Regions from separate parts of the Streptomyces sp. DSM 40868 genome, predicted to be linked through region 1. Evidence: riboswitches for the same ligand, from Rfam matches in the RefSeq annotation. Region 1 holds a riboswitch; each other region holds the start of a gene.

The links. Region 1 has a riboswitch for cyclic di-AMP ahead of HB370_RS07500 (C40 family peptidase). Riboswitches for the same ligand answer to the same signal wherever they lie in the genome.
Positions count from the first base shown of each region.
Region 2: linked by a shared signal. The riboswitch ahead of HB370_RS17160 (transglycosylase family protein) and the one ahead of HB370_RS07500 (C40 family peptidase) in region 1 are both predicted to bind cyclic di-AMP.
Region 3: linked by a shared signal. The riboswitch ahead of HB370_RS19350 (M23 family metallopeptidase) and the one ahead of HB370_RS07500 (C40 family peptidase) in region 1 are both predicted to bind cyclic di-AMP.
Region 4: linked by a shared signal. The riboswitch ahead of HB370_RS29485 (M23 family metallopeptidase) and the one ahead of HB370_RS07500 (C40 family peptidase) in region 1 are both predicted to bind cyclic di-AMP.

Region 1 covers NZ_CP050504.1:1,688,547-1,695,978, forward strand. The annotation lists gene HB370_RS07490 (ATP-dependent Clp protease proteolytic subunit) at 1-430, shown strand, start outside; gene HB370_RS07495 (hypothetical protein) at 438-743, shown strand; cyclic di-AMP (ydaO/yuaA leader) riboswitch at 1,184-1,324, shown strand; gene HB370_RS07500 (C40 family peptidase) at 1,328-1,801, shown strand; gene HB370_RS07505 (ATP-binding protein) at 2,955-3,401, opposite strand; gene HB370_RS07510 (helix-turn-helix transcriptional regulator) at 3,616-4,476, shown strand; gene HB370_RS07515 (DUF397 domain-containing protein) at 4,486-4,707, shown strand; gene HB370_RS07520 (8-amino-7-oxononanoate synthase) at 4,788-5,915, opposite strand; gene bioB (biotin synthase BioB) at 6,063-7,256, shown strand; gene HB370_RS07530 (adenosylmethionine--8-amino-7-oxononanoate transaminase) at 7,249-7,432, shown strand, end outside.
Region 2 covers NZ_CP050504.1:3,809,831-3,817,262, reverse strand. The annotation lists gene HB370_RS17190 (serine/threonine-protein kinase) at 1-231, shown strand, start outside; gene HB370_RS17185 (glycoside hydrolase domain-containing protein) at 302-1,129, shown strand; gene HB370_RS17180 (SurA N-terminal domain-containing protein) at 1,281-1,931, shown strand; gene HB370_RS17175 (nucleoside triphosphate pyrophosphohydrolase) at 2,119-3,159, shown strand; gene HB370_RS17170 (cytochrome P450) at 3,278-4,567, shown strand; gene HB370_RS17165 (transglycosylase family protein) at 4,736-5,860, shown strand; cyclic di-AMP (ydaO/yuaA leader) riboswitch at 6,044-6,219, shown strand; gene HB370_RS17160 (transglycosylase family protein) at 6,225-6,983, shown strand; gene eno (phosphopyruvate hydratase) at 7,351-7,432, shown strand, end outside.
Region 3 covers NZ_CP050504.1:4,265,610-4,273,041, forward strand. The annotation lists gene HB370_RS19340 (PrsW family intramembrane metalloprotease) at 1-1,181, shown strand, start outside; gene HB370_RS19345 (aldo/keto reductase) at 1,186-2,130, opposite strand; gene HB370_RS19350 (M23 family metallopeptidase) at 2,208-3,272, opposite strand; cyclic di-AMP (ydaO/yuaA leader) riboswitch at 3,280-3,450, opposite strand; tRNA gene HB370_RS19355 (tRNA-Met) at 3,783-3,856, shown strand; gene HB370_RS19360 (dihydrofolate reductase family protein) at 3,923-5,056, opposite strand; gene HB370_RS19365 (MarR family transcriptional regulator) at 5,137-5,646, shown strand; gene ribA (GTP cyclohydrolase II) at 5,743-6,378, shown strand; gene HB370_RS19375 (DHA2 family efflux MFS transporter permease subunit) at 6,392-7,432, opposite strand, start outside.
Region 4 covers NZ_CP050504.1:6,478,738-6,486,169, reverse strand. The annotation lists gene HB370_RS29505 (GNAT family N-acetyltransferase) at 1-2,435, opposite strand, end outside; gene HB370_RS29495 (HPr family phosphocarrier protein) at 2,612-2,893, shown strand; gene HB370_RS29490 (GntR family transcriptional regulator) at 3,135-3,821, opposite strand; gene HB370_RS29485 (M23 family metallopeptidase) at 4,017-4,763, opposite strand; cyclic di-AMP (ydaO/yuaA leader) riboswitch at 4,776-4,936, opposite strand; gene HB370_RS29480 (pitrilysin family protein) at 5,191-6,579, opposite strand; gene HB370_RS29475 (pitrilysin family protein) at 6,576-7,432, opposite strand, start outside.

The DNA of each region.
Region 1 (7,432 bases):
CATCAACTCGGCCGGCGGTTCCTTCGACGCCATGGCGGCGGTCTACGACACGATGCGCTACGTCAGCTGCGACGTGGCGACCTACTGCCTGGGGCAGGCCGCCGCGTCGGCCGCGGTGCTGCTGGCGGCCGGCACCCCGGGCAAGCGGTTCATGCTGCCCGGCGCCCGGGTCGTGCTCGAACAGCCGGCCCTGCCCGAGCCGGTGCGCGGCCGGCCCAGCGACCTGTTCATTCAGGCCGAGGAACTGACCCGGATCCGCACCACCCTGGAGGAGATGCTCGTCCGGCACACGGGGCGCACGGCCGCGCAGGTCCACGAGGACCTGGAGCGTGACCTGATCCTGGACGCCCCCGGGGCGCTGGCGTACGGTCTGGTCGACGGCGTCGTGCCCAGCCGCCGGGACACGCCCGGCGCACCGGACGCGGGGTGAGCCGCCCGTGCTGCCGGACCTGCCGCCGCTGCCCGCGCTGACCCGGGCCGAGGGCGAGTTGATCGATCGTTATCTGGAGGCCGTCGACCTGCTGGGCCGGGTCAATCCGGCCCGGCACGGCCCCACCTACGGCGGGCTGCGCGCCGCCCAGGCTCTGGTGCGCAAGGCGGCAGAGCTGCGGGACGCGCTCGCGCTGATGCACCAGCGGGGCGAGACGGAGCTGCACGGGGACACGCTGGCACGGGCGCTGCGGGTGCTGGACGGCGAGCGCCGGGCCGCTCGCGTCGCGCTCCCGCCGGACGACGTCGGCTGAGGCGGACACCGGACCGGGCCGGCGGCACCGATACGTCGACACGCGTCGTTCGGACCGGAGTTCAAACGGCCCGAACGACGTACCGCCGACCGGTGTACATCCCGATCCTTTTCCGGGCCTCCCGGGTTGCGCAACGCACGGGTCCATGGATCGCCGGCGAGGACATCACCCCAGGTCCGGGGCTACGACGGTGATCTGACGGTGCCTCGAACAGAGCACTGTCCACCCGAACGGGTGAGTGGTGAGGAACACCACAAATCCCCGATTCCGTTGGGATTTTCAGACAGTTGTGAGCCAAGATCCCTGTCTGACGACAAGCCCCCGCCACCGCGGCGGGGCGGTCCGGGCGGACGCCGAGTCCTGCCGCCGCTCGGATGACCGGTCGACGGAAGTGGATCGGCAGGAGTGGAGGACCCAAGCAAGGCGGGTTCGCCGGAACGGATGTCCAGCCGTCCGACACAGGTCGGGCGGGGGCGGAGGTTCCGGGCGGCCCTTGGGGTGAAGCCGTGGCAACGCGGCCGGGCTACTTCGCCAGCCCGAATCCGACAGGTCATCCTTCACAGGCGGCTGACGAAGGGTTGCGCATGACTGCGCTCAATCGAGTCCCGTCGCTGATGGCCCGGGCCGGTACGGCCTCGGCTCTCACCCTCGCCGCCGTGGGCGGCTCGATCGCGGTACCCGGTCTCGCCACCGACGCCTCCGCCGCGACGATCGCGTCGAAGGCACTCAAGGTCGCGGCCTCCAAGAAGGGCTCCCCGTACCGGTGGGGCGCCACCGGACCGAGCAGATTCGACTGCTCGGGGCTGACGCTGTACTCGTTCAAGAAGGCCGGCAAGAAGCTGCCGCGCACCGCCGCCCAGCAGTACAACAAGTCGCGCCACATCTCCGCCCGCAACCGCAAGGCCGGCGACCTGGTCTTCTTCCACTCGGGTTCCAGCGTCTACCACGTCGGCATCTACGCCGGCCACAACAAGATCTGGCACGCCCCGAAGACCGGGGACGTGGTGAAGCTGCAGAAGATCTGGTCCAAGAGCGTCTGGTACGGCCGGGTCGGCTGACCCGCCCGCGCGACGGGGAGCGGCCCGGCGACAGGGCCGCATCCCCGCGCACGCCGACAGTGCCTCTCCGGCCCGCCTGAAGCCCTGGGGCGGCGGGGCCTTGGGGCCGACCACGACGGCCGGTGCCGCCCGCGGGGCGCGGGGAGCCACCGGCAAGAGGTCCAACCTGAAGGTGCCGTCCAACCGGTGCCGGAGGGCTCCCCTTCCGGCACGGGCGACAGACGGCTCGACGGGCCGCCACGGCTGCCTTCCGACGCGGGCGGGCGGCTTGGCCCCGGAGTGCCCGGCGGGCCATCACGGCCGCCCTCCGGCACGGACAGGCGACTCGCCTCCGGAGGGCTTCGGCGGATCACCACGCCGGGCCTTCCGGCACGGGCAGGCGGCTTGGCCCCGGAGTGCCCGGCGGGCCATCACGGCCGCCCTCCGGCGCAGGCGGGCGGCTCGGCCCCTCATCGCTCGCCGGACGGCCACGGTTGCCTCTCGGCAGGCAAGGGCAGCTCGCCGGACCACCACCGCCCACCTCCCGGCACAGGCGGGCGGCTCGAACCCGGAACACTCGCCCGACGGCCACGGTTGCCTCTCGGCACGCAAGGGCAGCTCGCCGGACCACCACCGCCCACCTCCCGGCACAGGCGGGCGGCTCGAACCCGGAACACTCGGCGGAACACCGCCGGCCGCTCGCCGGCCCGGGCCGGCGGGTTCGGCCCGGGAGCGCTCGGGAGCACGGCCGTCCTCCGGCTCGGGCGGGCACACGGGGAAATCTGGAGTCCGGGTGGCTGCCCGGCGCACCGACATGGCTCTGCCTGGCAGGGGGGCCAGACCGGGCGAGTGCCCAGCGAGGTCGGTCCGGGCGCGTGGCGGTGGGTCGTGGCAGCCCGGCCCGCCCGCCGTAAAAGGCTCTCGCCTCCCGAACTACTGCCCCGGGGGGCCGTACACCACAGGCGGGACGCCTCCGCCCGCCGGCTCCCACCCTGGCCGCCCCCAACCGCCGGAGCGTCCCCACGGGTACCCGGTTGGCGACGTCGGCTCAGTCGCCCCAGTCCGGCAGGCCAGGCCCGTACGACTGGTCCGAGTGTTCCGGCGGCAGTTCCTCACTGTCCCCTCGCCCGCGGCCGTGAGGCGTCCGCCGCCCTCGCGCCGCCCGCCCCCTCCGTCAGACCGCCGGAGGCTCCGGTGCCGTCGGCAGGCACCAGGGGAGTTCGATGGAGACCGTCTTGCCGCCCTCGGTGGTCGGGCGGACCCGGAGCCGGCCGCCGCACTCCGCGGTGAGCCAGCGGATGATCACCATGCCGCGCCCATTGTCCTGCTGGACCGCGGCGGGCAGTCTCTTCGGGAAGCGGGGATGGCTGTCCGTGACGCCGATGCGCAACTGTTCGTCATGGTGCAGCGCGATGTCGACGGTGAAGGTGGGTGACTGGCCGAAGGTGTGCTGCACGGCGTTGGTCGCGAGTTCGGACACGATGAGCCGGACGGTGTCGGCCGTCTCGGTGTCCGAGGGCAGACCCCACTCCGCGAGGGTGCCCACGACGTAGGAGCGCGCGGCCGAGACCGAGGCGGGATCGCTCGGCAGAGTGACGGAGGCTTCCAGATGGTCTGCCATGGCGACGTCGTCCCTTTCCCAACGGGACCGCGGCCCGCCATACGGCGGTGGGTTCGAGTACGGTCCCGGACTGGTGCTTGTCCGTCAGACTGCCATCACCGGGACGGTCACGGGGGGCGATCCACCAAGATATGCATATATCTGTCGCCCGAAGCGGTGAACTGTGCGACGCGAGACCGTATCGGGGCGGTCCGGACGGAGTAAGGAGGAGCCGATGCAGAACGGTCCCGCGGTGCGCCGCCGCAAGCTGGGCGCCGAACTGCGCACGCTGCGCACCGGCGCCGGGCTCACCAGCGGTGAGGCGGCCAGGCTGGTCGGCTGGCACCAGTCGAAGGTGAGCCGTATCGAGACCGGTGCCAGCGGCGTGAAACCGGCCGATCTGCGGTTGCTGCTGGACGCCTACGAGGTGCGGGACAGGCATCTGCGCGAGTTGCTGCTGATACTGGCGGGGTCGGAGGAGACGAGCGGCCGGCACCGCTGGTGGCACGCCTACCGGGGTGTACTGCCGCCCACGTACCGGGATTTCATCAGCCTGGAGTCACAGGCGAGCGCGATGCGCACCCTGGAGACCACGGTGGTGCCCGGTCTGCTGCAGACCGCCGAGTACGCCCGCGCGGTGACCCGGGCCGCCGTGAAGGACCTGGACGAGGACCGTCTGGACACCCTGGTGGAGGTGCGTCTGGCCCGGCAGGACGTGCTGCGGTCGGACCCGCCGCTGGCGCTGAGCGCCGTACTGGACGAGGCGGTACTGCGCCGCGAGGTGGGCGGTCCCGGGGTGATGGCCCGGCAGCGCCGGCGGCTGATCGAGGCGGCCCGGCTGCCGCAGGTACGGCTCCAGGTGCTGCCCTTCACGGCGGGGGCGCATATCGGCCTCACCGGGCCTTTCGTTATCTTCTCATTTCCGAGCACTTCTGATCTGGACGTGGTTGTTCTCGACCAGTTGACGAGTAGCCTCTACCTGGAACGGAAAGAAGACCTCATGGCCTACTCCGAGGCCTTCAGCACCCTTCAGTTCCACGCCCTTTCCCCCGAGGACTCGTTGGACTACATCGCCGGGATAGGTGACGGCGTGTAAGGAGGCACCATGTCAGCTCTGCCTCGGAACGTCCCCGTCAGTACCGACCTGCACGAGGTGCGCTGGCTGCGCAGCAGCCGCAGCACGGGAGCGAACAACTGCGTGGAGACGGCACGGCCGCGCTCCGGCCCCGCGGCCGGACTGCTCGCCGTGCGCGACTCGAAGAACCCCGCCGGACCCGCCCTGCTCTTCTCCCCCGAGAGCTGGACGGGATTTGTGACCGCCCTCTGACCACGTTCCGACTCACACACTGATCAGATTCGTTCAATCTTTCATCAATTTCGTGCGATTCACGGCCGTGTCACGCCGACTCATGGTCGCGTCTCGCCGATGACGCGTACAGCGCGTTCGATCTCGGCCCCGGAGAGGTCCGCGCGGGCGGTCAGCCTCAGCCGTGAGATGCCGTCGGGCACGGAAGGAGGACGGAAACAGCCCACGGCCAGACCCGCCGAGCGGCAGTCGGCCGCCCAGCGCACCGCCCGCTCCGGGGACGGAGCCCGCACGGAGACCACCGCGGCGTCCGGACGTACCGCCTCCAGACCCGCGGCGGTCAGCCGTGCGTGCAGTTCCGCGGCCACCTCGCGGGCGCGTGCCGCCCGCCGCGGCTCGCGCTCCAGCAGCCGCAGCGCCGCCAGCGCGGCACCGGCCGCCGCCGGCGCCAGCCCCGTGTCGAAGATGAACGTCCTGGCCGCGTTCACCAGATGGTCGATCACCCGGGCGGGGCCCAGCACCACGCCGCCCTGACTGCCCAGCGACTTGGACAGGGTGGCCGTGACCACCACGTCGCCGGCGCCCGCGAGACCGGCCGCGTACGGCGCGCCCCGGCCGCCCTCGCCCAGCACGCCGAGGCCGTGGGCGTCGTCCACCACCAGTCCCGCGCCGTACTCCCGGCAGGCGGCGGCCAGTTCGGCCAGCGGGGCCCGGTCCCCGTCGACCGAGAAGACCGTGTCGGAGACCACGATCGCCGTGCCCTGGCGCGTGCCCAGGGCCTTGCGCACGGCCTCGGGGTCGGCGTGCCCGACCACCTGGGTCTCGCCCCGGGCGAGCCGGCAGCCGTCGATGAGGGAGGCGTGGTTGCCCGCGTCGGAGACGATCAGCGAACCGTGCGGGCCGAGCGTGGTGACCGCGGCCAGGTTCGCGGCGTACCCGGAGGAGAACACCAGGGCCGCCTCGAACCCGCAGAACGCGGCGAGCGCGCGCTCCAGTTCGGCGTGCAGCTCGGTGCTGCCGGTGACCAGCCGGGAACCGGTGGAGCCGCCGCCCCAGCGCCGGGCGGCCTCGGCGGCGCCCTCGGTGACCTCGGGATGGCGGGACAGACCCAGGTAGTCGTTGCTCGCCAGGTCCAGCAGGGGTGAGTCGGCGGGGCGGGGGCGCAGGGCGCGCACGAGTCCGGCGCGGCGGCGCGCCTCGGCCTGCTCGTCGATCCAGCCGAACGCCATGGCTCCTCCGGTGCTTTTGTAGGTATCGAACAGACCCTAGCGGCATGATCAGCCGCCCAGGGTGTGGCAATACCCACACGATCAACCGTCTCCGTTGTGCCAAGTCTCCTTGGCCGGGAGCGGTCCCGTAGGACAGGATCGTCGCTCATGGACCTGCTGAACACGCTGGTGGACAAGGGGCTTCGGCGCGAGATGCCGACGCGCGAGGAAGCGCTCGCCGTGCTGGCCACCTCCGATGACGACCTGCTCGACGTGGTGACCGCGGCCGGAAAGGTGCGCCGGCACTGGTTCGGGCGACGGGTGAAACTCAACTATCTGGTCAACCTCAAGTCGGGCCTGTGCCCCGAGGACTGCTCGTACTGCTCCCAGCGGCTGGGCTCCAAGGCCGACATCCTGAAGTACACCTGGCTCAAGCCGGACGAGGCGTCCCAGGCCGCCGCCGCGGGTCTCGCGGGCGGGGCCAAGCGGGTGTGCCTGGTGGCCAGCGGGCGCGGCCCGACGGACCGGGACGTGGACCGGGTCTCGGAGACCATCAAGGCGATCAAGGAGCAGAACGAGGACGTCGAGGTGTGCGCCTGCCTCGGCCTGCTCTCCGACGGCCAGGCGGAGCGGCTGCGCGCGGCGGGCGCGGACGCCTACAACCACAACCTCAACACCTCGGAGTCCACCTACGGGGACATCACCACCACCCACACCTACGCCGACCGGGTGGACACGGTGCGCAAGGCGCACGCGGCCGGTCTGTCCGCCTGCTCGGGTCTCATCGCCGGCATGGGCGAGAGCGACGAGGACCTGGTGGACGTGGTGTTCTCGCTGCGCGAGCTGGACCCGGACTCGGTGCCGGTGAACTTCCTGATCCCGTTCGAGGGCACCCCGCTGGCCAAGGAGTGGAACCTCACCCCGCAGCGCTGCCTGCGGATCCTGGCGATGGTCCGGTTCGTCTGCCCGGACGTGGAGGTCCGGATCGCGGGCGGCCGTGAGGTCCACCTGCGCTCCATGCAGCCGCTGGCGCTGCACCTGGCCAACTCCATCTTCCTCGGCGACTACCTGACCAGCGAGGGCCAGGCCGGCAAGGCCGACCTGGAGATGATCGCGGACGCCGGTTTCGAGGTGGAGGGCGCCGGGGAGGTGACGCTGCCGGCGCACCGGGCCGACGCCGCGCACGGCTGCGGTTCCCCCGCGGAGGCGGGCTGCGGCTCGCACGCGGAGGGAGGCTGCGGCTCGCACGCGGGCGGCGGTGTGTGCGGTACGGCGGGCGGGCCTGCCGTCGCCGAGCCGCGTACCGACCTGGTCGCCGTCCGCCGCCGGGGGGCCGGCACGGACCTCGCGCCCAATGCCTGAGCCGAGCGTCGCGGAGCTGCTGGAGCTGGACCGGCGGCATGTGTGGCACCCGTACGGTCCGATGCCCGGCCGGGTGGACCCGCTCGTCGTGGAGTCGGCGAGCGGGGTCCGGCTGCGGCTCGCGGACGGTTCCGGCGAGCTGGTCGACGGCATGTCGTCGTGGTGGTCGGCCATCC
Region 2 (7,432 bases), 2.1 Mb from region 1:
CGCGCGCTGCTGCCGTACTACGAGAACCAGTACGTCTCCGGGGACCCGGGGCTCGCCCACGAGGTGCGCCGGCGCGTCGGTCATCTGCTGCTCGCGCTCGGCGACCGGCCGGCCGCCCACGACACGCTCGCGCGGCTGGTGATGGACGTCGAGCGGCTGCACGGCCCAGGTCATCCGCTGGCCGTGGAGATCCGGCGCACCCTCCAGTGGCTCGGACAGGTGCGCGGATAGATTGTCCGTCGGCTTCGTCAGGCACGCGCGCACGCGCGCGAGCCGCCGTACACGAACAGGGGTGGGGATCATGGCCGGACACCGGCAGTCCAAGAAGCGCAGATACATCGCGTGGGGAGCGGTCGGCGTGGTGGTGGCCGCCGGGGCCGGCATCGCCGCCCAGACCTCCATGGCCGCCACCACCTGGCCCGCGCAGAAGACGTTCACCGGCCGCGCCTTCGACACCTGCACCGCGCCGTCGCTGTCCGCGATGAAGGCATGGCACACCGGCTACTACGGCGCCGCCGCCGTCTACGTGGGCGGCAAGAACCGGGGCTGCGCCCAGCCGAACCTCACCGCCTCGTGGGTGAAGTCGGTGAACTCCCTCGGCTGGAAGCTCATCCCGATCTACGTCGGTGCGCAGCCGCCCTGCCAGACCGGCTCCAGCCCCGAGAAGCTGACCGCCGCGACGGCCGCCTCACTGGGCGCGAAGGACGCCAACGACGCCGTGGCGAAGGCGTCCGCGCTCGGCATGAAGGCCGGCAGCCCCATCTACCTCGACATGGAGGCGTACGACATCAAGAATAAGGCGTGCAACGACGCCGTTCTGACGTACGTGCGCTCCTTCACGAAGACGTTGCGCGCCAAGACCTACCGCGGCGGCTACTACGGCTTCACCAGCTCCAGCGCCAAGGCCGTCGCCACCGCCGCGGACAAGAAGGACCTGCCGGGAAACCTCTGGTACGCGCTGTACGACAAGAAGGACACGACGACGGCGGACTGGCCCTGGGGCGCCGGTCAGTTCACCCCGCACAGCCGCGGCCACCAGTACCTGGTCAACAGCAAGGAGACGCGCGGCGGTGTCACGCTGACCGTCGACCGGGACTCCTGGGACGCGCCGGTGGCCATCATCGGCTGACCCGGCGGTCCGTTCCCCGAGCGGCGCGGCGGTGCCCGAAGCGGGTGCGAATCGTTGGTCGAATGGGTTGGCCGCGGCCTGCCCACTGCCTACCATCGATCACCGCAAGACCTTGTGCACCGTCGCACAATCTCCCCCCAGGAGGTTCACCTTGCACCGCCGCCGTCGCACCGCGCTCGTCCTCACCGCCGCGATCGTCGCCGCGGCCCCCCTGCTGACCGCCTGCGGAAGCGAGGCGCACCCGGGCGCCGCGGCCGTCGTCGGCGGGCAGCGGATCACCGTGGCCCAGCTGGAGAGCCGGGTCGAGGAGGTCCGCCGGGCCCAGCGGGCCGCGGTACCGGACGAGACGCAGTACCAGCAGGTCGTCTCCTCCACCAGCAGTCTCACCCGGGACACCCTGCACAACATGGTGCTCGACCGGGTGCTGCACCGCGCCGCCCGGGACAAGGGCGTCACGGTCACCCGCGCGGAGATCCAGCGGATGCGCGCGGGCCTGGAGCAGCAGGCCGGCGGCGGCAAGGGCCTGGAGACGGCCTGGCTGCAGAAGTACGGCATCGCACCGGCCCGCCTCGACGACAATCTGCGCCTGCAACTGGAGGCGCAGAAGCTCGCCGCCGAGCTCGGCACCGACACCAGCCAGCCCGCGTTCTGGCAGGCCCTGTCCAAGGCGTCCACGGAGCTCCACGTGGACCTCAACCCGCGTTACGGCTCCTGGGACGTGCAGAAGAGCAGCCGGGTGGACGCCAAGACGCCCTGGGTACGGGAGGTCACGGCGGCGGGCGGACAGCCGGTGACGACGTAGGCGGGGAGCGGGCGGGGCGGCGGCCCGGTGCGGAACCGGAGCCAGAGCCGGTGCGGAACCGGAGCGGAAGCGGAGCGGAAGCGGAAGCGGAACCGGAAGCGGAATCTCCGGTCGTACGATCGCACGAGTGTCTGGGCCCTGTGGATAACTCGGTCCACCCTTGCGCGGCGTGGGTTACGTTCGGATCGTGAACGAATCCAGCGCCGAAGCCCGCCCCGAGCCCAGCCCCGCCCCCGGCCGGGAATCCGCCCCCGGCCGCGTGGTCCTGCTGACCACCAGCCACCGCGTCGCCCCCGGCCTGCTGTCCTGGCCCGCCTGGCAGGCCCTGCGCACCGCCGACACCGTGCTGTGCGCGGACGGCGCGCACCCGCAGCTGCCGTATCTGCGCGAGGCCGGGATAGCGGTCACGGAGGCGTCCCCCACCGCGCGGGAACTGGTCGACGCCTGTGCCGGCGGACGGACGGTGGTGGTCGTGGCCACCGGTGAGGGCGAACCGGAGCTCACCGACGGCCTCGCCCGGCTGGCCGGGTCCGGCCGGGTCGCGATGCCGGAGCTGGAGCTGCTCCCCGCCTCCTACGACCTGCCCGGTGCCCGCCTGCTGGACCTGGTGCAGGTCATGGACCGCATTCGCGCCGAGTGCCCCTGGTCCTCCCGGCAGACCCACGAGGGCCTGGCCAAGTACGGCATCGAGGAGGCATACGAACTGGTCGAGGCGATCGAGGCTGGCGACCGCGAGGAGCTGCGCGAGGAACTGGGCGACGTCCTCCTCCAGGTCGTCTTCCACTCCCGGATAGCCGAGGAGGACCCGGACGCGCCGTTCTCCGTCGACGACGTGGCCGGTGGCATCGTCGCCAAGCTGATCCACCGCCACCCGCACGTCTTCGGCGACGAGCGGGCGGAGACCCCGGAGGACGTCGCGGAGCACTGGCTGCGCACCAAGGCCGAGGAGAAGCGGCGCACCTCCATAACGGAGGGCGTCCCGCTCGGCCAGCCCGGCCTGGCCCTGGCCGCCAAGCTCGCCTCCCGCGTCCGTACGGCGGGCCTGGAGGTGCCCCTGCCCCGCGGCGAGGGCATCGGGTACGAGCTGCTGGCGCTGGCGGTCGCCGCCGAGGCGGACGGCGTCGACCCGGAGGCGGCGCTGCGGGCGGCGGCCCGGGTGTACCGGGACGCGATCAAGGACACCGAGGCGGCGCGCACGACGGACGGCGGACAGGAGGACGAGGCGTAGGCGGAACGCCCTCCGGCACCCCGGACTCCCCCCGGTACCGCAAGGCCGCCCGCCGGGGCCGCCCCGCCGCCCGGAAGGCGCCCGGCGGGACACCCGCCGCGCCGGATACGGTCGAGGAGTGACCGACCAGCACCACCCCGACCAGCCGGCCCCCGCCGAGCAGCCGGCCCCCGCCCTCTTCACGTGGGAGTTCGCCGCCGACCCCTACCCCGCCTACGCCTGGCTGCGCGAACACGCCCCCGTGCACCGCACCCGGCTGCCGAGCGGAGTCGAGGCATGGCTGGTCACCCGGTACGCCGACGCCCGGCAGGCCCTGGCCGACCAGCGGCTGAGCAAGAACCCGGCCCACCACGACGAGCCCGCGCACGCCAAGGGGAAGACCGGCATCCCCGGCGAGCGCAAGGCCGAGCTGATGACGCACCTGCTGAACATCGACCCGCCGGACCACACCCGGCTGCGCAGGCTGGTCAGCAAGGCGTTCACCCCGCGCCGGGTCGCCGAGTTCGCCCCCCGGGTGCAGGAGCTGACCGACCAGCTCATCGGCCGGTTCGAGAAGACCGGCTCCGCCGACCTCATCCACGAGTTCGCCTTCCCGCTGCCCATCTACGCCATCTGCGACCTGCTCGGCGTCCCGCGCGAGGACCAGGACGACTTCCGGGACTGGGCGGGCATGATGATCCGGCACGGGGGAGGACCGAGGGGAGGGGTCGCGCGGTCCGTGAAGAAGATGCGCGGCTATCTCGCCGAGCTGATCCACAAGAAGCGCGAGGCGCTGTCCGCCACGCCCGAGCCCGGCGAGGACCTCATCTCCGGCCTCATCCGCGCCTCCGACCACGGCGAGCACCTCACCGAGAACGAGGCCGCCGCCATGGCCTTCATCCTGCTGTTCGCCGGCTTCGAGACGACCGTCAACCTCATCGGAAACGGCACCTACGCCCTGCTCACCCACCCCGGCCAGCGCGCCCGGCTTCAGGACTCCCTGGCCCGCGGCGAACGGGACCTGCTGGAGACGGGCGTCGAGGAACTCCTGCGCTACGACGGCCCGGTGGAGCTGGCCACCTGGCGGTTCGCCACCGAGCCGCTGACCATCGGCGGGCAGGACATAGCGCCGGGCGACCCGGTGCTCGTCGTCCTCGCCGCCGCCGACCGGGACCCGGAGCGGTTCGCCGACCCGGACGTACTGGACCTCGGCCGCCGCGACAACCAGCACCTCGGGTACGGCCACGGCATCCACTACTGCCTGGGCGCGCCGCTCGCCCGGCTGGAGGGCCAGGCCGCGCTGGCCACCCTGTTCACCCGCCTGCCCGACCTGCGGCTGGCCGCCGATCCGGCCGATCTGCGCTGGCGCGGGGGGCTCATCATGCGCGGCCTGCGCACCCTGCCGGTGGAGTTCACGCCGCCCGCCTGAACACAGGCCCTCCAGAGGAAGGTGACACTTTCTCAACTCTGTGATCTTCACGTGATCTGTGCGGCATGAACTTGTGACAAGTGATCGTCTGCCGATACGTTCACCCATCAGCGCGGCGAGCGGCTCCAACCGCCGCGCCGGTCCTGCTGTCGCTCGAAAGGCTTCTGCATGCTCTCCGGGAACGGTCGACACCGTCGCCCCCGCCAGGCTCCGGCCCTCCTCGTCGCGGCCGGAGTGACCGGCTCCGCCATCGCCATCCCGCTCCTCGGCGCGGCGAGCGCCAACGCGGCCGACGGCACCACGTGGGACAAGGTGGCCGAGTGCGAGAGCGGCGGCTCCTGGAGCGCGGACAACGGCACCGGGTACTACGGCGGCCTGCAGATCTCGCAGGACGACTGGGACAAGTACGGCGGCGGCCAGTACGCGGCCAGCCCCGACCAGGCCAGCCGCCAGCAGCAGATCGCCGTCGCCGAGAAGATCCTGGCCGCCCGGGGCACCGCCCCCTGGGCCACCTGCGCCCTGCTGTCCGGCCTCACGCGGAACTCGGGGTCCATGGACGTCGACACGGGCGTCGGCGGCTCCGGCGACACCACCGGTTCGTCGGATGCGTCCGGATCGGCCGGTGGCTCCGGTACGTCCGGAACCCCCGGAACCTCCGATCCGTCCGGTACGCCGGACGCGTCGCCCTCCACCGGCTCCACCGCCGACCCGGAGACCGCCCCCTCCTCGACCCCGACCGGCACGCCGTCCACCAAGCAGGACAAGGGCGACAAGGCCGACAAGGGTGACAAGGGCACGGGCAAGGACACCGGCGAAGACGCGGGCAAGGCGGCGGACAAGGGCGCGGGCGAGACCCCCGGTTCCACCGGCACCGACACCACCGAGTCCGACAAGTTCCCCACGCCCGGCACCGGAAACACCCGGTACCCCGGCGGCTCCCCGACGGCCACCCCGGACGCCGGGACCGTGAGCAACCCGCAGCAGGCGGCCGGGTCCTGGAGCCTGGTCGACACCGGCGCGGTCGCCACCGGCGGACGTCACCGGGGTCCGAGCGCGGACGAAAGCCTGACAAACGGTCAGAACGGGACGACGTCCGGACGTCACGCCTCCCGCGAACCGGACACCTACACCGTCCGCCAGGGCGACTCGCTGTCCTCCATCGCCGACTCCCTTGACGTCGACGGCGGATGGCGCGCGCTGTACGACGGCAATAAGAAGGCCATCGGCGCCGACCCGAACCACATCACCGCCGGTCAGACCCTGGATGTCCAGGGCGAAACGGGCGCGAAGTAGCGGGAATTGACGTCCCGCTTAACGCCCTAATGTCCGGTTTGGCGAAAGTGTGGGATGAGTCTCAGAAGCCCTGATCGTCTTTGAAATCTCGGCGATCACCTGTCTACGGTCGAGGCCGCTCGTCACCGCGAGCCCCGGCTTCCGCCACGCCGAATCCTGCCGGCGGTCGCCCGGGAACAGTCGTCGCGTCAAGCGCCGTAGGCAGGAGCGGGGGACCCAAGGTAAGTGCCGGGCCCAGCAGTTGAGGCTGGGACCGGCTGGGGGTGAAGCCGCGTTCACGCGAAAGCGTCGGACGCGGCCGGGCAACTCAACCGGCCCGAACCCGACAGCTCACCTCGTAGGCGTCGGTGAGGGGAATCGATCCATGCTGTTTTCCGGCAAGGGCAAGCACCGTCGTCCGTCCAAGGCCGTCCGCGCCGTCACGCTCGCCGGTGTCACCGGCGCCGCCGTCGCCGCCCCGCTGATGGCGGCCGGCAACGCCTCCGCCGCCACCGCCTCCCAGTGGGACACGGTCGCCCAGTGCGAGTCCGGCGGCAACTGGTCCATCAACACCGGCAACGGCTACTACGGCGGTCTGCAGTTCTCCGCCTCCACCTGGGCCGCGTACGGCGGCACGCAGTACGCCGCCACCGCCGACAAGGCGAGCAAGTCGCAGCAGATAGCCGTCGCCGAGAAGGTCCTCGCCGCGCAGGGCAAGGGCGCCTGGCCGGTCTGCGGCACGGGCCTGTCGAGCACCCCCTACAACGGCTCCGCCCCGGCGCCGTCCGCCCCGTCCACCCAGGACTCGGGCACCACCACCCGCTCGGCCGACCAGCAGGCCGCCTCCCGCTCCGCCGAGCGCCCGGCCGCCACGAGCAAGAGCACGAGCAACAGCACGACCACGAGCAACGGCACGGGCTCGGGCAAGAGCACCGGCGGCGCGAGCAAGACCGTCACCACCCCGACCGGCAAGAAGGTCAAGAAGGGCGACGGCGAGTACAAGGTCGTCGAGGGCGACACGCTCAGCACCATCGCCGCGGAGCACAAGGTCGCGGGCGGCTGGGAGAAGCTGTTCGAGCTGAACAAGGACATCGTCCAGGACGCCGACCTCATCTACCCGGGCCAGCAGCTCCACCTGAAGTAACCCTCCGGGGCCACGGCCCGCACATCCCGGCGGGCGCCCGGGCCCCCCAGGGCGCCCCCCGAGGCCCCCAGGCCCCGCACCTGCGGGCGGTCCCCCAAGGCCCCGTGCGGGCCACCCCCGTCCCCAAGGGCTCCCCGCCCCGGCGCGTGTTCCCCCGTACGCGCCGGGGCGGGGTTTTCCGCGTCCGGCCCGGTGTTCCCGGCCGGGAAATGCCCCGACCCCCTTTGTTTCGAGTAGAAACAAAAGGTACCGTCGCTCTGTCCACGGGGCGGTCGGTCGACGGCCGAGCGGCCCGGGACGGTTAGGCTCTAGTCGCAAGGCACACCAGCCCCGCACTTCCAGCGTCACATCCAAGAAGGAGATGCTCGTGCCGTCCATCGACGTCGTCGTAGCCCGGGAAATCCTGGACTCCCGAGGCAACCCCACGGTCGAGGTCGAGGTCGGCCTCG
Region 3 (7,432 bases), 2.6 Mb from region 1:
TGGCGCTGTCCGGGCTGGTCATCCTCGCGCTGGTGAGGCGGCAGACCGGCACGGACGGGTTCCTCGTCGGACTCGGGCTGGCCGTACTGCCGGTGCCCTGGCTGATCGCCGCGTTCCGGTGGCTGGACCGGGTGGAGCCGGGGCCCTGGCGGAACCTGGTGTTCTCCTTCGCCTGGGGGGCCTGCGCGGCGGCGCTGATAGCCATCGTGGCCAACAGCTTCGCCACCGAGTGGATCGCGACCTCCACCGCCGACCCGGCCAGCGCCGACACCCTCGGCGCCACGGTGATAGCGCCGGTCGTGGAGGAGTCCGCGAAGGCCGCCGCCGTGCTGCTGGTCTTCCTCTTCCGCAGACGCGACTTCACCGGGATCGTGGACGGCGTGGTGATAGCGGGGACCACCGCCACCGGGTTCGCGTTCACCGAGAACATCCTCTACCTCGGTACGGCCTTCGGGACCGACCAGCTCACCGGCGACCGGGGCATCGCCTCCGTCACCGCCGCCACCTTCTTCGTGCGCATCGTCATGTCCCCGTTCGCGCACCCCCTGTTCACCGTCCTGACCGGCATCGGCTTCGGCATCGCCGCGCTGTCCGCCGAGCGCCGGCCGGTGCGGCGGATCCTGCTGCCGGTGTGCGGGCTGCTGCTCGCGATGGGCATGCACGCCTTCTGGAACGGCTCGGCCACCTTCGGGCAGTACGGGTTCTTCGCCGTCTACGGCGGCTTCATGGTGCCCGTGTTCGGGCTGGTGACCTGGCTCGCCATCTGGACCCGGCAGCGGGAGCTGCGCGCCGTGCGGGCGGAGCTGCCCGCGTATGTGCTGGCCGGGTGGCTGGGGCCGGGCGAGCCGTTCGCGCTCGGGTCGATGCGGGCGCGCCGGATGGCCCGGGACTACGCCCGGCACCACCACGGCCGCCCGGCGGCCCGGGAGGTGGCCCGCTACGAGGGGTACGCCACCTCGCTCGCCTTCCTGCGCCGGCGCGGGCGCGCGGGCCGGGCCGGGGCGGACTTCACCGTACGGGAGCGGGAGCTGCTGGCGGAGCTGTGGCGGCGCCGGCACGTGGCCCGGCCGGCGCTGGAGTACGCGAGCCGGGCCGCCGCCCCGGCCCCGGTGTACGGGCCGGCGGCGCCGTACGGATACCCGGCGGTGGCGTACTCCCCTTACAACCCGTACCGGACCTGATCTTCTAGGCGGATGCCTCCGTCAGCTTCGCGACCTCCGTGTCCGTCAGCTTCAGCTCCGCCACGCCGAGCAGCGCCGGAAGCTGCTCCGGGGTGCGGGCGGAGGCGATCGGGGCGGTGACCGTCGGCTGGGCGGCCAGCCAGGCCAGGGCGACCGTGGCGACCGGGGCCTCATGGGCGGCGGCGACCTCGTCCAGGGCCGCCAGGACCTTCTGGCCGCGCTCGGAGGCCACGTAGTCCTGCACCCGGTCGGCGCGGGCGCTGTCCACCGTCGCGCCGGGCCGGTACTTGCCGGTCAGGAAGCCCGAGGCGAGCGCGAAGTACGGGACGGCGGACAGGCCCTCGGCGGCGACGAGTTCCTGGAGCGGGCCCTCGTAGGTGTCCCGGGAGACCAGGTTGTAGTGCGGCTGGACGGCGACGTAGCGGGCCAGGCCCTCGCGGTCGGAGAACTCCAGGGAGGCGCGCAGGCGCTCGGCGCCGATGTTGGAGGCGGCGATGTGCCGGACCTTGCCGGCCTTCACCAGCTCGTCCAGCGCGCCGATGATCTCCTCGACCGGCACCTCGGGCTGGTCGAAGTGGGTGTAGTAGAGGTCGATGTAGTCGGTGCCCAGGCGGCGCAGCGAGGCGTCGGCGGCGGCCTTGATGTTCGCGGCGGACAGGCCCTGGAACTCGGGGTGCTGGCTGACCTTGGTCGCGACGACCACGTCCGAGCGGTTGCCGCGGGCCTTGAGCCACGCGCCGAGGATGGTCTCGGACTCGCCGCCCTTGTTGCCCTCGGCCCAGGCCGAGTACACGTCGGCGGTGTCGATGAAGTTGCCGCCGGCCGCGGTGTAGGCGTCGAGGACGGCGAAGGAGGTCTGCTCGTCGGCCGTCCAGCCGAAGACGTTGCCGCCCAGGGCGAGCGGGAAGACCTCGAGGTCGGAGGAGCCGAGTTTACGAAGTGACGTCATACGTCGTGTCAACGCCGGCGGGGGTCGATCGCATCCCGCCGCCGGCGCCGATTTCCGGACCTTCCGGGAAGGAACCGTCAGGGGGTGAGGCCCTTGTCGCGCAGCCACGCCATCGGGTCGATGCCGGTGGGCGCGCCGCCGGGGTGGATCTCCAGGTGCAGGTGCGGGCCGGTGACGTTGCCGGTGGCGCCGACGCGGCCGATGACCTCGCCGGTGGCGACCTTCTGGCCGGCCGTGACGTTGATCGAGGACTGGTGGCAGAACCACACCTCGGTGCCGTCGTCCAGGGTCAGGATGGTGCGGTAGCCGTAGGCGCCGGCCCAGCCCGCCTCGGTGATCGTGCCGCTGTGCACGGCCTTGATCAGGGTGCCGGTGGGGGCGGCGAAGTCCAGACCGGTGTGGTGGCCGGAGGACCACATCGAGCCGGCCTGCCCGAACGTCGAGGTGATGGTGTACGAGGAGGTGGGCAGCGCGTACTGCCTGGCCAGCTCGGCCAGTCGCTTCTCCTCGGCCGCCCGCTTCGCCTCGGCCTCGGCCTTCTCGGCCGCGGCCTCCGCCTTCTCCTTGGCGGCGGCGGCCTTGGCGGCGGCCTGCTGCTCGGCCTGGGCGGCGGCCTCGGCGGTCTGCTTCTCGGCGGCGGCGAGCGCGGCCGCGGCGGCCTTGCTGTCGGCCTGGCCCTGCTGCTGCTCGGCCTGCGCCATGATCCGGTTGCGCAGCACCTCGCCCGCGTCGGCGCTGTCCCGGCTCGCGTCGGAGGCCACGGCGACGATGCTGAGCGTGGCGGTGGCGGCCTCGGCGGGCCGGTCGTCGCCGGAGCCGTCCTGGAACAGGGAGCCGACCGAGGGCAGGTCCGGCATGGAGATGGAGACCGGCGGCTTGCCGGTGTTGGCGCTGGCCATGCCGCCCGCGCCGACCGCGGCCATGACGCCGACGCCGAGGACGGTGGAGCTGCGCGCGAAGCCGCCGCGCTGCTTGGCGACCCGGTGCCGGCCGCGGACCGGGGCGACGGAGTCCTCGGTGGGATTCCACTCCTCCCACGGGCCCTCGTCGGCGCGGTAGGCGCCGTAGCCGAAGGTCTCGGGCTCGGTGTCGCGCTGTGCCGGTATGGACGGGGCTTCGGGGCCAGGCCGGTTGGACGCCACGCGGGCGTTCTCCTTTCCTTCCTCCGCCTACCGGGTTAGCTGACGGGTTCGGAGCAGGAAGGTCTCCTACGCGCGTATATCCGGTCGTGGACTCGCGTGAGTACACGGCGGTATCCGCGTGATTCACCCCAAAGTGGTGGTTCCCCGGTTCCCTCGCGGGATTCGGCGCGTGCGCACGGAGCCGCCTCTTGTGACGGCTGGGACGACCGCGCTGCGTTATCGAACGTTAATAGACCTGACAGTCACTTTCCAAGCCGGTCCCCTTGATCATTAACGTTTTCACCGGTGGAGTTATCAGCAACTATCCCGTCAGAACGGGCAATTTGACCGGCGCTCAGAAGCGGTCAGCAGTCACTCGTGATTTTGATGGTGACTCAGTTGTTATGCGAGCGCGCTCACCCGATCACCTTGCGTGACACCCGCGACCGTCCGTCGAGCGGCCCACCGAGGGGCCCGCGGAAACCGGTGTGCGAAGCATCCCGCACATGGCGTACACTGGAGTCACAACGACGCGGGGTGGAGCAGCTCGGTAGCTCGCTGGGCTCATAACCCAGAGGTCGCAGGTTCAAATCCTGTCCCCGCTACTGAAGGCCCAGGGCCCGGAATCCCAAGGATTCCGGGCCCTGAGTGTATCTCCACCCGGGGCGGTCTCAGCCCGGCAGATGGGCGTTCGGCGCCTTCGCCAGCTCCTCCAGCTCCGGCAGGACGACGACCCGCGCCCCCGCCGCCGTCAGCACGCCCGTCCCGTCGGCCGCCTCGACGAACGTGTCCGGCTCCCGCCAGGCGGTGACCACCCGGCGCACCCCGGCCCGCAGGATCAGCTCGGCACAGGGCGCCGGCCGGGAGGCGCGGCGGGCGCACGGCTCCAGGCTGGAGTAGACCGTGGCGCCGGGCAGCCGCGGGTCGGCCGGGTCGGTCTTCGCTAGCGCCGCCTCCTCCGCGTGCACCACCGGGTCATCGCCCTCGCGCGAGTATCCCCGGGCCAGTTCCGTGCCGTCGGCGGCGACCACGACCGCGCCCACGCTGAACGCCGTCCGGGAAGGCGGGCACAGGGCCGCCAGTTCGCAGGCGGTGCGCAGCCAGTGGCGGTCGGCGGCGGTGGCGTCCGTGCCGGAGCCGGGAGCCGTGGGCGCGTACCGCATGAGCACCACGTCCTCGATCCGTCGGGTCTCCAGCAGGCGCAGGCGTCCGCCCTGGTAGGCGCCCGGTCCGAACAGCCGCGGGGCCGCCGGATCGCCGACGAACAGCGGGGCGAGGACCAGCTGGAGTTCGTCGGCCAGGCCCTGCTGGAGCAGCTGGGTGTGGACCGTGCCGCCACCCTCGACCATCAGCCGCCGCACCCCGCGCACGTCGTGCAGGTGCTCCAGCAGGGCCCGCCAGTCCAGGGCGGGGCCGAGCGGGACCACATCGGCGGTGCTCCCGAGGAGGCGGGCGGCCCGTACGGCGCCCCGGTCGGTGGTGTAGACGAGCTTGTCGCCGCCGGTGTGCCAGAAGTTCGCCGCCGGGTCGAGGTCGCCGGAGCCGGTGACGGTGACCTTCAGCGGGTACGCGGGGCGGCCCGCCGCGCGCCGGGCCGCGCGCCGCTCGGCCGAGTTGACCAGCAGGCGGGGGTTGTCGGCGCGGATCGTGCCGGCGCCGACCAGGATGGCGTCGACCGAGGCCCGTACCCCGTCGACCCGGTCGAAGTCGGCCGGGCCGGACAGCAGGAGCCGCTCGGGGCCGGTGTCGTCCAGGTAGCCGTCGAGGGAGACGGCGGCGGACAGCAGCACGTACGGCAGGGGCATCGGCGCTCTTTCCTCTGGAGGCGGGCGGGGCGGACTGCGGGCGGCTTGGTTCAAGTTTTAAACAAACCTACACTGGCGGCATGACGACCCGCTGGCTCACACCCGAGGAGCAGCGCGCCTGGCGCGCCTACATCGCCGCCTCCCGCCTCCTGGAGGACGCGATCGACCGGCAGCTCCAGCAGGTGGGCGGCATGCCGCACCTGTTCTACTCGGTGCTGGCCGGCCTCTCCGACGCCCCCGGCCGGCGGTTGCGGATGACCGACCTCGCCGAGGCGCTGAAGATCACCCGCAGCCGGCTGACGTACGTGGTGAACCGGCTGGAGCGGGACGGCCTGGTGCGCCGGGAGAACTGTGCCGCCGACAGGCGCGCGTCGCTCGCGGTGCTGACGGACGAGGGGATGGCCGTACTGGAGCGCACGGCGCCCGGGCACGTCGAGACCGTCCGTTCGCTGCTGTTCGACCGGCTCACCGAGGAGCAGGTGGGGCAGCTGGAGGAGATCTGCACGGGGATCGCGCGGGGGTTGCAGGGCGAGAGGGCCGGGGCGGGGGCGGACGACGTTCCCTGGCGGCGCCGGTCGTCCTGCTCCTGACCTCGGCGAGGTCGATTGCTTTAACTTTTAAGCATGGGATAGGGTCCCTGCGAACCACTGCTTCAAATCTGAAGCACATGCTCCGGAGGGATCCGCATGCCCGACATCCCCACCGCCACCCCGCGCGCCCGCGTCCGGGTGCCGCTGCGGTTCGCCGACGGCTACGCCGCCGACGCGGAACTCGTCACCTTCCACGGCCTCGCCGACGGCCGGGAGCACCTCGCCGTCGTCCTGGGCGACCCGGGCCCCGTCCCGCTGGTGCGGCTGCACTCCGAGTGCCTGACCGGGGACGTCTTCGGCTCGGCCCGCTGCGACTGCGGACCGCAGCTGCGCGAGGCGGTCGAGCGCATCGCCGACCGCGGCGGGATCCTGCTGTACCTCCGCCAGGAGGGCCGGGGCATCGGCCTCTACAACAAGCTCGACGCGTACGCCCTCCAGGACGAGGGGCTCGACACCTACGCGGCGAACGCCGCCCTCGGCCTGCCGGAGGACGCCCGCGACTACACGGCCGCCGCCCAGATGCTCACCGCCCTCGGCATCACGGAGCTGGACCTGCTGTCCAACAACCCCGACAAGGCCGACCAGTTGCGCGCGCGGGGCATCGCCGTCCGGGACCGCGTGCCCACCGGCGTCTTCACCACCGCCCACAACATCCACTACCTGCGCGCCAAGGCCCTGCAGACCCGGCACACCCTGCCGCTGACCGAACTCACGGAGCTGACGGCGGGCTGACGGGCGGTCGGGCTCAGCCCTGTCGCCGGGCCGGGAGGCGGAGCGCGGCCGGTATCGCGAGGACGAGCAGCGCCGCCGCCACGGCGTAGGTGAGCCGGAAGCCGGCCGGGTCCGGGCCGGCGGCCCCGAGCAGCACGGACAGCAGGGCCGTACCGGCCGACGCGGCCAGCTGGGCGTTGATGCTCAGCGCGGTGCTCGCCCCGGCCAGCCGGTCCTCGGGCAGCTCACGGCTCGCGGTGGTCATCGCCGGCATCAGCGTCATCCCGGCGCCCACGCCCATCACCATGCCCGCGACGACGATCCGCCACGGCGCGGCTCCGGGCGTCCCGGTCTGCCAGGCCAGCAGGACCATGCCGAGGGCGCCCACCGCGCACCCCGCCGAGATCAGCAGGCGCGGGGCGACCCGGTCGACCCGCCGCGCCGCGATCTGCATCGTCGTACCGACCACGAGCCCGACCGGCGCGCCGAGCAGCCCGGCCGCCGTGGCGCTCAGGCCCCGCTCCTGCTGCCAGTACAGCGGGCCGAGCAGCATCGAGCCGAAGTATCCGCAGGTGAACGGGGCGAGCGTGGCGACCCCGGCGGCGAAGGTACGGTCCCGCAGCAGCCGCAGGTCCAGCAGCGGCGCGCGGACGGTGAGCGCCCGCCGCACGAAGGCCGTGGCGAGCACCGCGCCGGCGAGCGTCGGCAGCAGCGCACCGGGGGCCGTGAAGTCCCCGCGCTCGCCGCCGTGCGAGAGGCCGTACAGGAGCAGGGCCAGGCCGGGCGAGAGCATCAGCAGACCGGGGAGGTCCAGCCGGGGCCGGCCGGTGCCGGGGGCGTGGGGGGCGTCCTTCGGCAGCAGGCGGACCGCGAGGAACAGGGCCAGGGCGCCGACGGGCAGGTTGATCAGGAAGATCCACTGCCAGGAGGCGGCGTCGAGCAGCCACCCGCCGAGCACCGGGCCGGCGACCGGGCCGACCAGGATCGGCAGCCCCAGCAGGGCCATCGCGCGGCCGAGCCGGGCCCGGTCGGCGACCCGCATGCCCATCGCCATGCCGACCGGCTGGAGCAGTCC
Region 4 (7,432 bases), 4.8 Mb from region 1:
TCGTCCGCGAGGTCCAGCCGAACCCCGCCCAGGTCGGCGCGGTGCCTGAGGTGCGGGGCGGTCGCCTTGAGGGCCACCGGGTAGCCGAGCTCGCGGGCGGCGTCCAGGGCGGCGCCCGGGCCGGGCGCGGGCAGGGCACGGCGCACGGGGATGCCGTACCGGCCGAGCAGCTCGCAGGTCTGCTCGGCGGAGATCGTGAGCCCTTCGCCCCGGGCGAGCAGCTCGCCGATCAGCCGGGCGGCCCCCTTCTCGTCGATGTCGTCGAACTCCGGCACCTTCCCCGGGTCGGCCGCCTCCCGCCGCCACCGCGCGTACCTCACGGCTTCGGCGAGCGCCCGCACCGCGCGTTCGGCCGCGGGGTAGGCGGGAATGAGACGGGGGCCGTCCTGTGGTGGCTGGTGCGCGGGGGATGCAAGGGGTGCGGGGGTTTCGGCGGCAGGAGCGAACGGCGGTGCCGCCGTCTCGCCCCACGGCCGTTCCGCTCGCGCACCCGGCACGTGGTCCGCGCGGCGGGCCGGAGGGGCGCCGGTCCCCACACCGGGCGTCTTGTCGGCGGCCCCCGGCGCCGTGCTCGTCGCGGCCGAGAGTGCCTGCGCCAGCCCGCCCAGCTCGACATGGACCACCAGCACCGGCTTGCCCGGCACCGCCGCCGCGGCCGACCGCAGTGCCTCCGCCAGTTCGGCGTCCCCCGGCGACCCTTCCCCGATCGCGGGGATCGCCGTGACGACGACGGCGTCGTTCGTGTCGTCGGCCAGTGCGCCGGCCAGCGCCCGGTGGAAGTCCGCCGCCGTCGCCCCGGTGGTCAGGTCCACCGGCCGGGCCGGCCGCAGCCCCTCCGCCACACACCGGTCGTACGTCAGCACGCCGAGCGACTCGGAGTTGCCGAGGATGGCCACGCGCGGTCCCGCGGGCAGCGGCTGGCGGGCGAGCAGCAGCCCCGCGTCCACCAGCTCGGTGATGGTGTCGACCCGGATCACCCCGGCCTGCCGCAGCAGCGCGGACACCGTCGCGTACGGCAGCCGGGTGGCGCGTACCGCGTGCCCCTGCGGGGCGGTGCCGGTGCCCTGCACGACGACCAGCGGCTTGGCCGCGGCGGTCCGCCGGGCGAGCCGGGTGAACTTGCGGGGGTTGCCGATGGACTCCAGGTACATGAGGACGACGTCGGTGTCCGGGTCGTCGTACCAGTACTGCAGGACGTCGTTGCCGGAGACGTCGGCGCGGTTGCCGGCGGACACGAACGTGGAGACGCCCGTGACGCCGGTCACCCCTCCCCCGCGCCGGTGCAGCCGGGACAGCAGGGCGATGCCGATGGCGCCGGACTGGGCGAAGAGCCCGATGCGGCCGGGGCGGGGCGGCTCGGGGGCGAGCGAGGCGTTCAGCCGGACGTCTTCGGCGGTGTTGATGATCCCGAAGGCGTTGGGGCCGATGAGCCGCATGCCGTGGGCGCGGGCGGCTCGGACGAGCGCGCGCTGCCGTTCGCGCCCCTCGGGCCCGCTCTCGGCGTACCCGGCGGACAGGACGACCAGCCCCTGGACGCCGTGCTCGCCGCACTCGGCGACCACGGCGGGCACGTGCTCGGCCGGTACGGCGACGACGGCCAGGTCCACGTGCCCGTCGATGTCGCGCACCGAGCGGTACGCGGGCACCCCGTCGATCTCCTTGAGATCCTCGGGGAAGGCCCTGTTCACGGCGTGCAGCGGGCCCGCGTAGCCGGCCTCGCGGATGTTGCCGAGGATGCTGCGGCCCACCCCGCCGGGGGCGCGTCCGACGCCGACGACCGCGACCGAGCCGGGCGCGAGGAGCCGCCGTACCGAGCGGGCCTCGGCGCGCTGTTCCCGGGCGTGCTGCACGGCCATGGACCGGTCGGTGGGTTCGAGGTCCAGCTCCAGGCGTACGACGCCGTCCTCGAAGCTGCGCTTCTGGGTGTAGCCGGCGTCCGTGAACACCTTGATCATCTTGGTGTTGGCGGGGAGCACCTCGGCGGCGAAGCGGCGGATGCCGCGCTCGCGCGCGACGGCCGCGATGTGCTCCAGGAGGGCGGAGGCGACCCCGCGGCCCTGGTGGGCGTCCTGGACCAGGAAGGCGACCTCGGCCTCGTCGGCGGGCGCGGAGGCGGGCAGGCCGTCGGTGCCGATGCGGTCGTAGCGTACGGTGGCGATGAACTCGCCGCCGATGGTGGCCGCGAGTCCCACCCGGTCCACGAAGTCGTGGTGCGTGAAGCGGTGGACGTCCTTGGCGGACAGGCGCGGGTACGGCGCGAAGAAGCGGTAGTACTTCGACTCGTCCGAGACCTGCTCGTAGAAACTGACCAGGCGGTCGGCGTCATCGACGGTGATGGGCCTGATGCGCGCGGTACCGCCGTCGCGCAGCACCACGTCCGCCTCCCAGTGGGCGGGATAGTGGTGCCGGTCCTGCCGGTCCGCCGAGGTGTGCATGGGCCCCAGCGTAAGGGTCGCGTACGACAACGGCGCGAGGCAGTCTATGGGGGCGACGCCGGACCGAGGCCGCGGTCCGGGGTCGCGCCGGAGCGGTCCTTCGGGCCCGCTCCGGGCACGCTTCACGGTATGGGAAACTGGTCTAGACAACCCTGAGTACTGAAGGGCAGCAACACATGGCTGAGCGCCGCGTCAACGTCGGCTGGGCCGAGGGCCTCCACGCCCGCCCCGCTTCTCTCTTCGTCCGAGCCGCCACGGCCACAGGCGTCCCGGTGACGATCGCCAAGGCCGGGGGCAACCCCGTCAACGCGGCCTCCATGCTGGCCGTCCTGGGTCTGGGCGCCCAGGGTGGCGAGGAGATCGTCCTCGCCTCCGACGCCGAGGGCGCCGAAGCCGCCCTGGACCGTCTGGCCAAGCTGGTCTCCGAGGGCCTGGAGGAGCTGCCCGAGACCGTCTGAGCACGACCGGGAAGCCGCGCCGTCCGCACCGGGCGGCGCGGCTTCCGCGTTCTCACCGCCACTCGGACCGGGGCGCCTACGGCTTTCCGGCCGGCCGAAATTCTCGCGGACCGTCCTGCCGACCTCGCCCATCCGGGCCCCCGCGACCGTGAATTTCCGGCACCGCGAAAAGGGCAGCCCGCGAAAAGGGCAGCGGAAAACACCGCCACCGAATAACCCTTCTTTGTATACGGTGCCCGTGTTAATGCCGCAGGCCCGACATGTTTACGGCATGTTGCGAAGTCCTCACACGCTCCCCGGCGACGGAAAAGCGCAGCCGGTGCGCGTCCGCCGCGCGCTCGGCGTGCAGGGCCGTCAGCGCCCGCGCGCGTTCACCGTCCCCGCGCGCCACCGCGTCCACGATCGCGCCGTGCTCCGCCCAGGACTCCACCGGGCTCACCGGGGGCTCCACCGCGTACATCCAGGCGATCTTGTGCCGCAGCTGGGTCAGCATCGAGGTCAGCGACGGGCTGCCGCAGGCCTGGGCGAGCGTCTCGTGGAACCAGCCGCCGAGCGAGCGCAGATCCTCGCTGTTGCCCTTCCTGGCCCGCTCCTGGCCCAGCCGGACCAGGCCGCGCAGCACCTTCAGATGGGCCTCCGTGCGCCGCTGGGCGGCCCGCGCGGCGCCCAGCGGCTCCAGCAGCGTCCGCATCTCCAGCACGTCGGCGGCCTCCTGCTCGGTCGGCTCGGCCACGCACGCGCCCGCGTGCCGGCGCGTCACCACGAACCCCTCGGCCTCCAGCGTGCGCAGCGCCTCACGGACGGGGACGCGCGAGACGCCGTAGCGGCGGGCCAGGACTTCCTCGGTGAGCCGGCTGCCGCGCTCGTAGACACCCGCGACGATGTCGTCCCGGACAGCGGTGCACACCGAGTGCGCCGGAATACGCATGACCGACCTCCGCCTTAATCCCCGTGAAACGCCGACGATGGACGCGTATCCCGTGACTCTATTCCAGCGGGCCGGAATTTCCGACGGCGGGCGGTAATCCATGGATATTTTTTGGACAACGAGTCCGGCGGACGGCGTGAAAAACGGCGAAAGCCCCGGCTCGGTGAGCCGGGGCCGCCGGAAACGCGCGGGGCGTCAGATGTGCACGCCGTGCCCGCGGAGGTAGGCGACGGGGTCGATGTCCGAGCCGTAGTCGGGCGTCGTGCGCGCCTCGAAGTGGAGGTGCGGGCCGGTGACGTTGCCCGTGGCGCCGGACAGACCGATCTGCTGGCCCGGCTCGACCTGCTGGCCCACCGTGACGCCGATGGACGACAGGTGCCCGTACTGCGTGTACATGCCGTCGGCCATCCGGATCACCACCTGGTTGCCGTAGGCGCCGCCCCAGCCGGTGGCGACGACCGTGCCGGCGCCCACCGAGTGCACCGTGGTGCCGCTGGCCGCGTGGAAGTCGATGCCGGTGTGCGAGCCGGAGGACCACAGCGAGCTGGAGGCCTGGTAGGCGGTGGAGACGTAGGAGTGCGCGATGGGGGCGACGAAGGTGTTCAGCCGGCGGCGCTCGGCCTCGCGCGCGGCGCGGACCCGCTCCTCCTCGGCCCGCTCGGCGGCGGCCTTCGCCGCGGCCTCCTCGGCCGCCTTGCGGTCGGCGGCCTGCTGCTGGGCGGTGGCCTGCGCGTCGATCTGCTCGGCGACGTCCTCGGTGGCGGCGAGGACCGGCGTGAGGCCGGTCTGGTCCACGGGGTTGTCGGCGGCGAGCGCCGGGGAGGCGGCGAGGGTGCCGATGACACCGGTGGTGGTCAGGGCCGCGACGCCGGCCGCCTGAGCGGTGGTGCGCTTGACCCGGCCGGGCTTGCGGTGCTTCCCGGTGGCGCACATGAACGCCATGAAGTGGCTGGTCCTTTCCTTCCCTCTCGCCTACCGGGTTAGCTGACGGGTTCGGAGCAGGAAGGTCTCCTACGGACCCCCTCGCTCGCGCGCGGGCGCCCGATTCACCCCAGGGACGGTGGGTCCCCGGCTCCCCTGGCTCGCGCCGTACGGGGACTCGGCGATGGCTGTCCGGTGCCGCGGGTGCGGCGCACTGCCTGACGAACAACCCGGATGACGCTACGGCGGCCCGCTTTCGATCCTCAAACGGATCCGGTGTTTTGTAGCGCATCCCACAGGTCAGACAGGCAACCTCCGCCCCAAAACGGGCATCTGAGGGACCGAGTGGAACAGCGTGGGGCCCTGACGGCCCGTAAGCCGTCAGGGCCCCACGCGCGCGTGCCGGATGCGCCGGGCCACGCGCGCGTGCGTCGGACGTGCCGGGCCGCTACTCGGCCGGCACCACGGTCACCTCACCGATGCCGAGCGCCTCGACCGGCGCCTTGATCTGGGAGGCGTCGCCGACGAGGACGGTCACCAGGCGGTCCACCGGGAAGGCGTTCACGACGGCCGCGGTGGCCTCCACGGTGCCCGTGGCGGCCAGCTGCCGGTACAGCGTCGCCTGGAAGTCGTCGGGCAGGTGCTGCTCGACCTGGTCGGCCAGGGTGCTCGCGACGGCCGCCGCGGTCTCGTACTTCAGCGGCGCCACACCGACGAGGTTCTGCACGGCGACGTCCCGCTCGGCGTCGGTCAGGCCCTCCGCCGCGACGGTGCGCAGCACCTTCCACAGGTCGTCCAGCGCCGGGCCGGTGTTCGGCGTGTCCACGGAGCCGCTGATGGCGAGCATCGCCGCGCCCGTGCCGTCCGGCGCGGACCTGAGGACCTGCCCGAAGGAGCGCACGCCGTAGGTGTAGCCCTTCTCCTCGCGCAGGACGCGGTCCAGGCGGGAGGTGAGGGTGCCGCCGAGGCAGTAGGTGCCGAGCACCTGGGCGGGCCACACGCGGTCGTGCCGGTCGGGGCCGACCCGGCCGATGAGCAGCTGCGTCTGGACGGCGCCGGGCCGGTCCACGATCACCACGCGCCCGGTGTCGTCGGCGGTCACCGGCGGCACCGGCCGCGGCTCGCCCGGGGTGCCGGTCCAGGCGCCCAGGGTGTCGCCGAGCAGCGCGTCCAGGTCGGTGCCGGTCAGGTCGCCGACGACGACCAGGGTGGCCGTGGCGGGCCGTACATGGCGGTCGTAGAAGGCACGTACGGCCGCCGCGTCGATCTTCTCGACGGTCTCCTCGGTGCCCTGGCGCGGCCGGGACATGCGCGAGGCCGCCGGGAACAGCTCCTTGGAGAGCTCCTTGGCGGCCCGGCGGGAGGGGTTGGCCAGCTCGTGCGGGATCTCGTCCAGGCGGTTGCGGACGAGCCGCTCGACCTCGCTCGGGGCGAAGGCGGGCGCGCGGAGCGCGTCGGCGAGCAGGCCGAGGCCCTTGGCCAGGCGGGAGGCCGGGACCTCCAGGCTGAGCCGGACGCCGGGGTGGTCGGCGTGCGCGTCCAGGGTGGCGCCCGCGCGCTCCAGCTCGGCGGCGAACTCCTCGGCGGAGTGCCGGTCGGTGCCCTCGGAGAAGGCACGCGCCATGATGGTGGCGACGCCGTCCAGGCCGGCCGGCTCGGCGTCCAGCGGCGCGTCCAGCAGCACCTCGACGGCGACGACCTGCTGGCCGGGGCGGTGGCAGCGCAGCACGGTCAGGCCGTTGTCGAGCGCGGTGCGCTCGGGGGCCGGGAACGCCCAGGGCTTGGCCTCACCGGGCTGCGGCTGGGGGTGGAACTCCATGGTGGCGAGCTCGGTCACTTGGCCGTCTCCTCGTTCTCGGTCTCGTCGCGGCCCGCCTCCACGGTCGCTTCCTGCTCGGGGTCCTCCGGGACGTCGGCGTCGGGGGCGGCCTCCGGGGACTTCGGTTCGTAGACCAGGACCGCGCGGTTGTCGGGCCGCAGACGGGCCGCCGCGACCTCCCGGACCTCCTCCGGGGTCACCTCCAGGACGCGCTGGACGGCGGTCAGGGCGAGCTGCGGGTCGCCGAACAGGACGGCGTACCGGCACAGTTCGTCGGCGCGGCCGGCGACCGTGCCGAGCCGGTCCAGCCACTCGCGCTCCAGCTGGGCCTGGGCGCGCTCCATCTCCTCGGGGGTGGGCCCCTCCTCCGCGAACCGGGCCAGCTCCTCGTCGATGGCGGTCTCGATCACCGGCACCTCGACGTCACCGGAGGTCTTCACGTCCAGCCAGCCCATGGAGGGCGCGCCGGCCAGGCGCAGCAGGCCGAAGCCGGCGGCGACGGCCGTACGGTCGCGGCGCACCAGGCGGTTGTACAGGCGGGAGGACTCGCCGCCGCCGAGGACGGTCAGCGCGAGGTCGGCCGCGTCGCACGCGCGCGTGCCGTCGTGCGGGAGCCGGTAGGCGGCCATCAGGGCGCGCGCCGGGACCTCCTCCACGACGACCTCGCGCTTCTGCTCGCCGATGACGTCCGGCAGGGAGCCGTCGCGGGGCGCGGGCTTGCCGTCGTGGGACGGGATGGAGCCGAAGTACTTCTCGATCCAGGCGAGGGTCTGCTCGGGGTCGATGTCGCCGACCACGGAGAGCACCGCGTTGTTCGGCGCGTAGTAGGTGCGGAAGAACTGGCGGGCGTCCTCCAGCGTGGCCGCGTCCA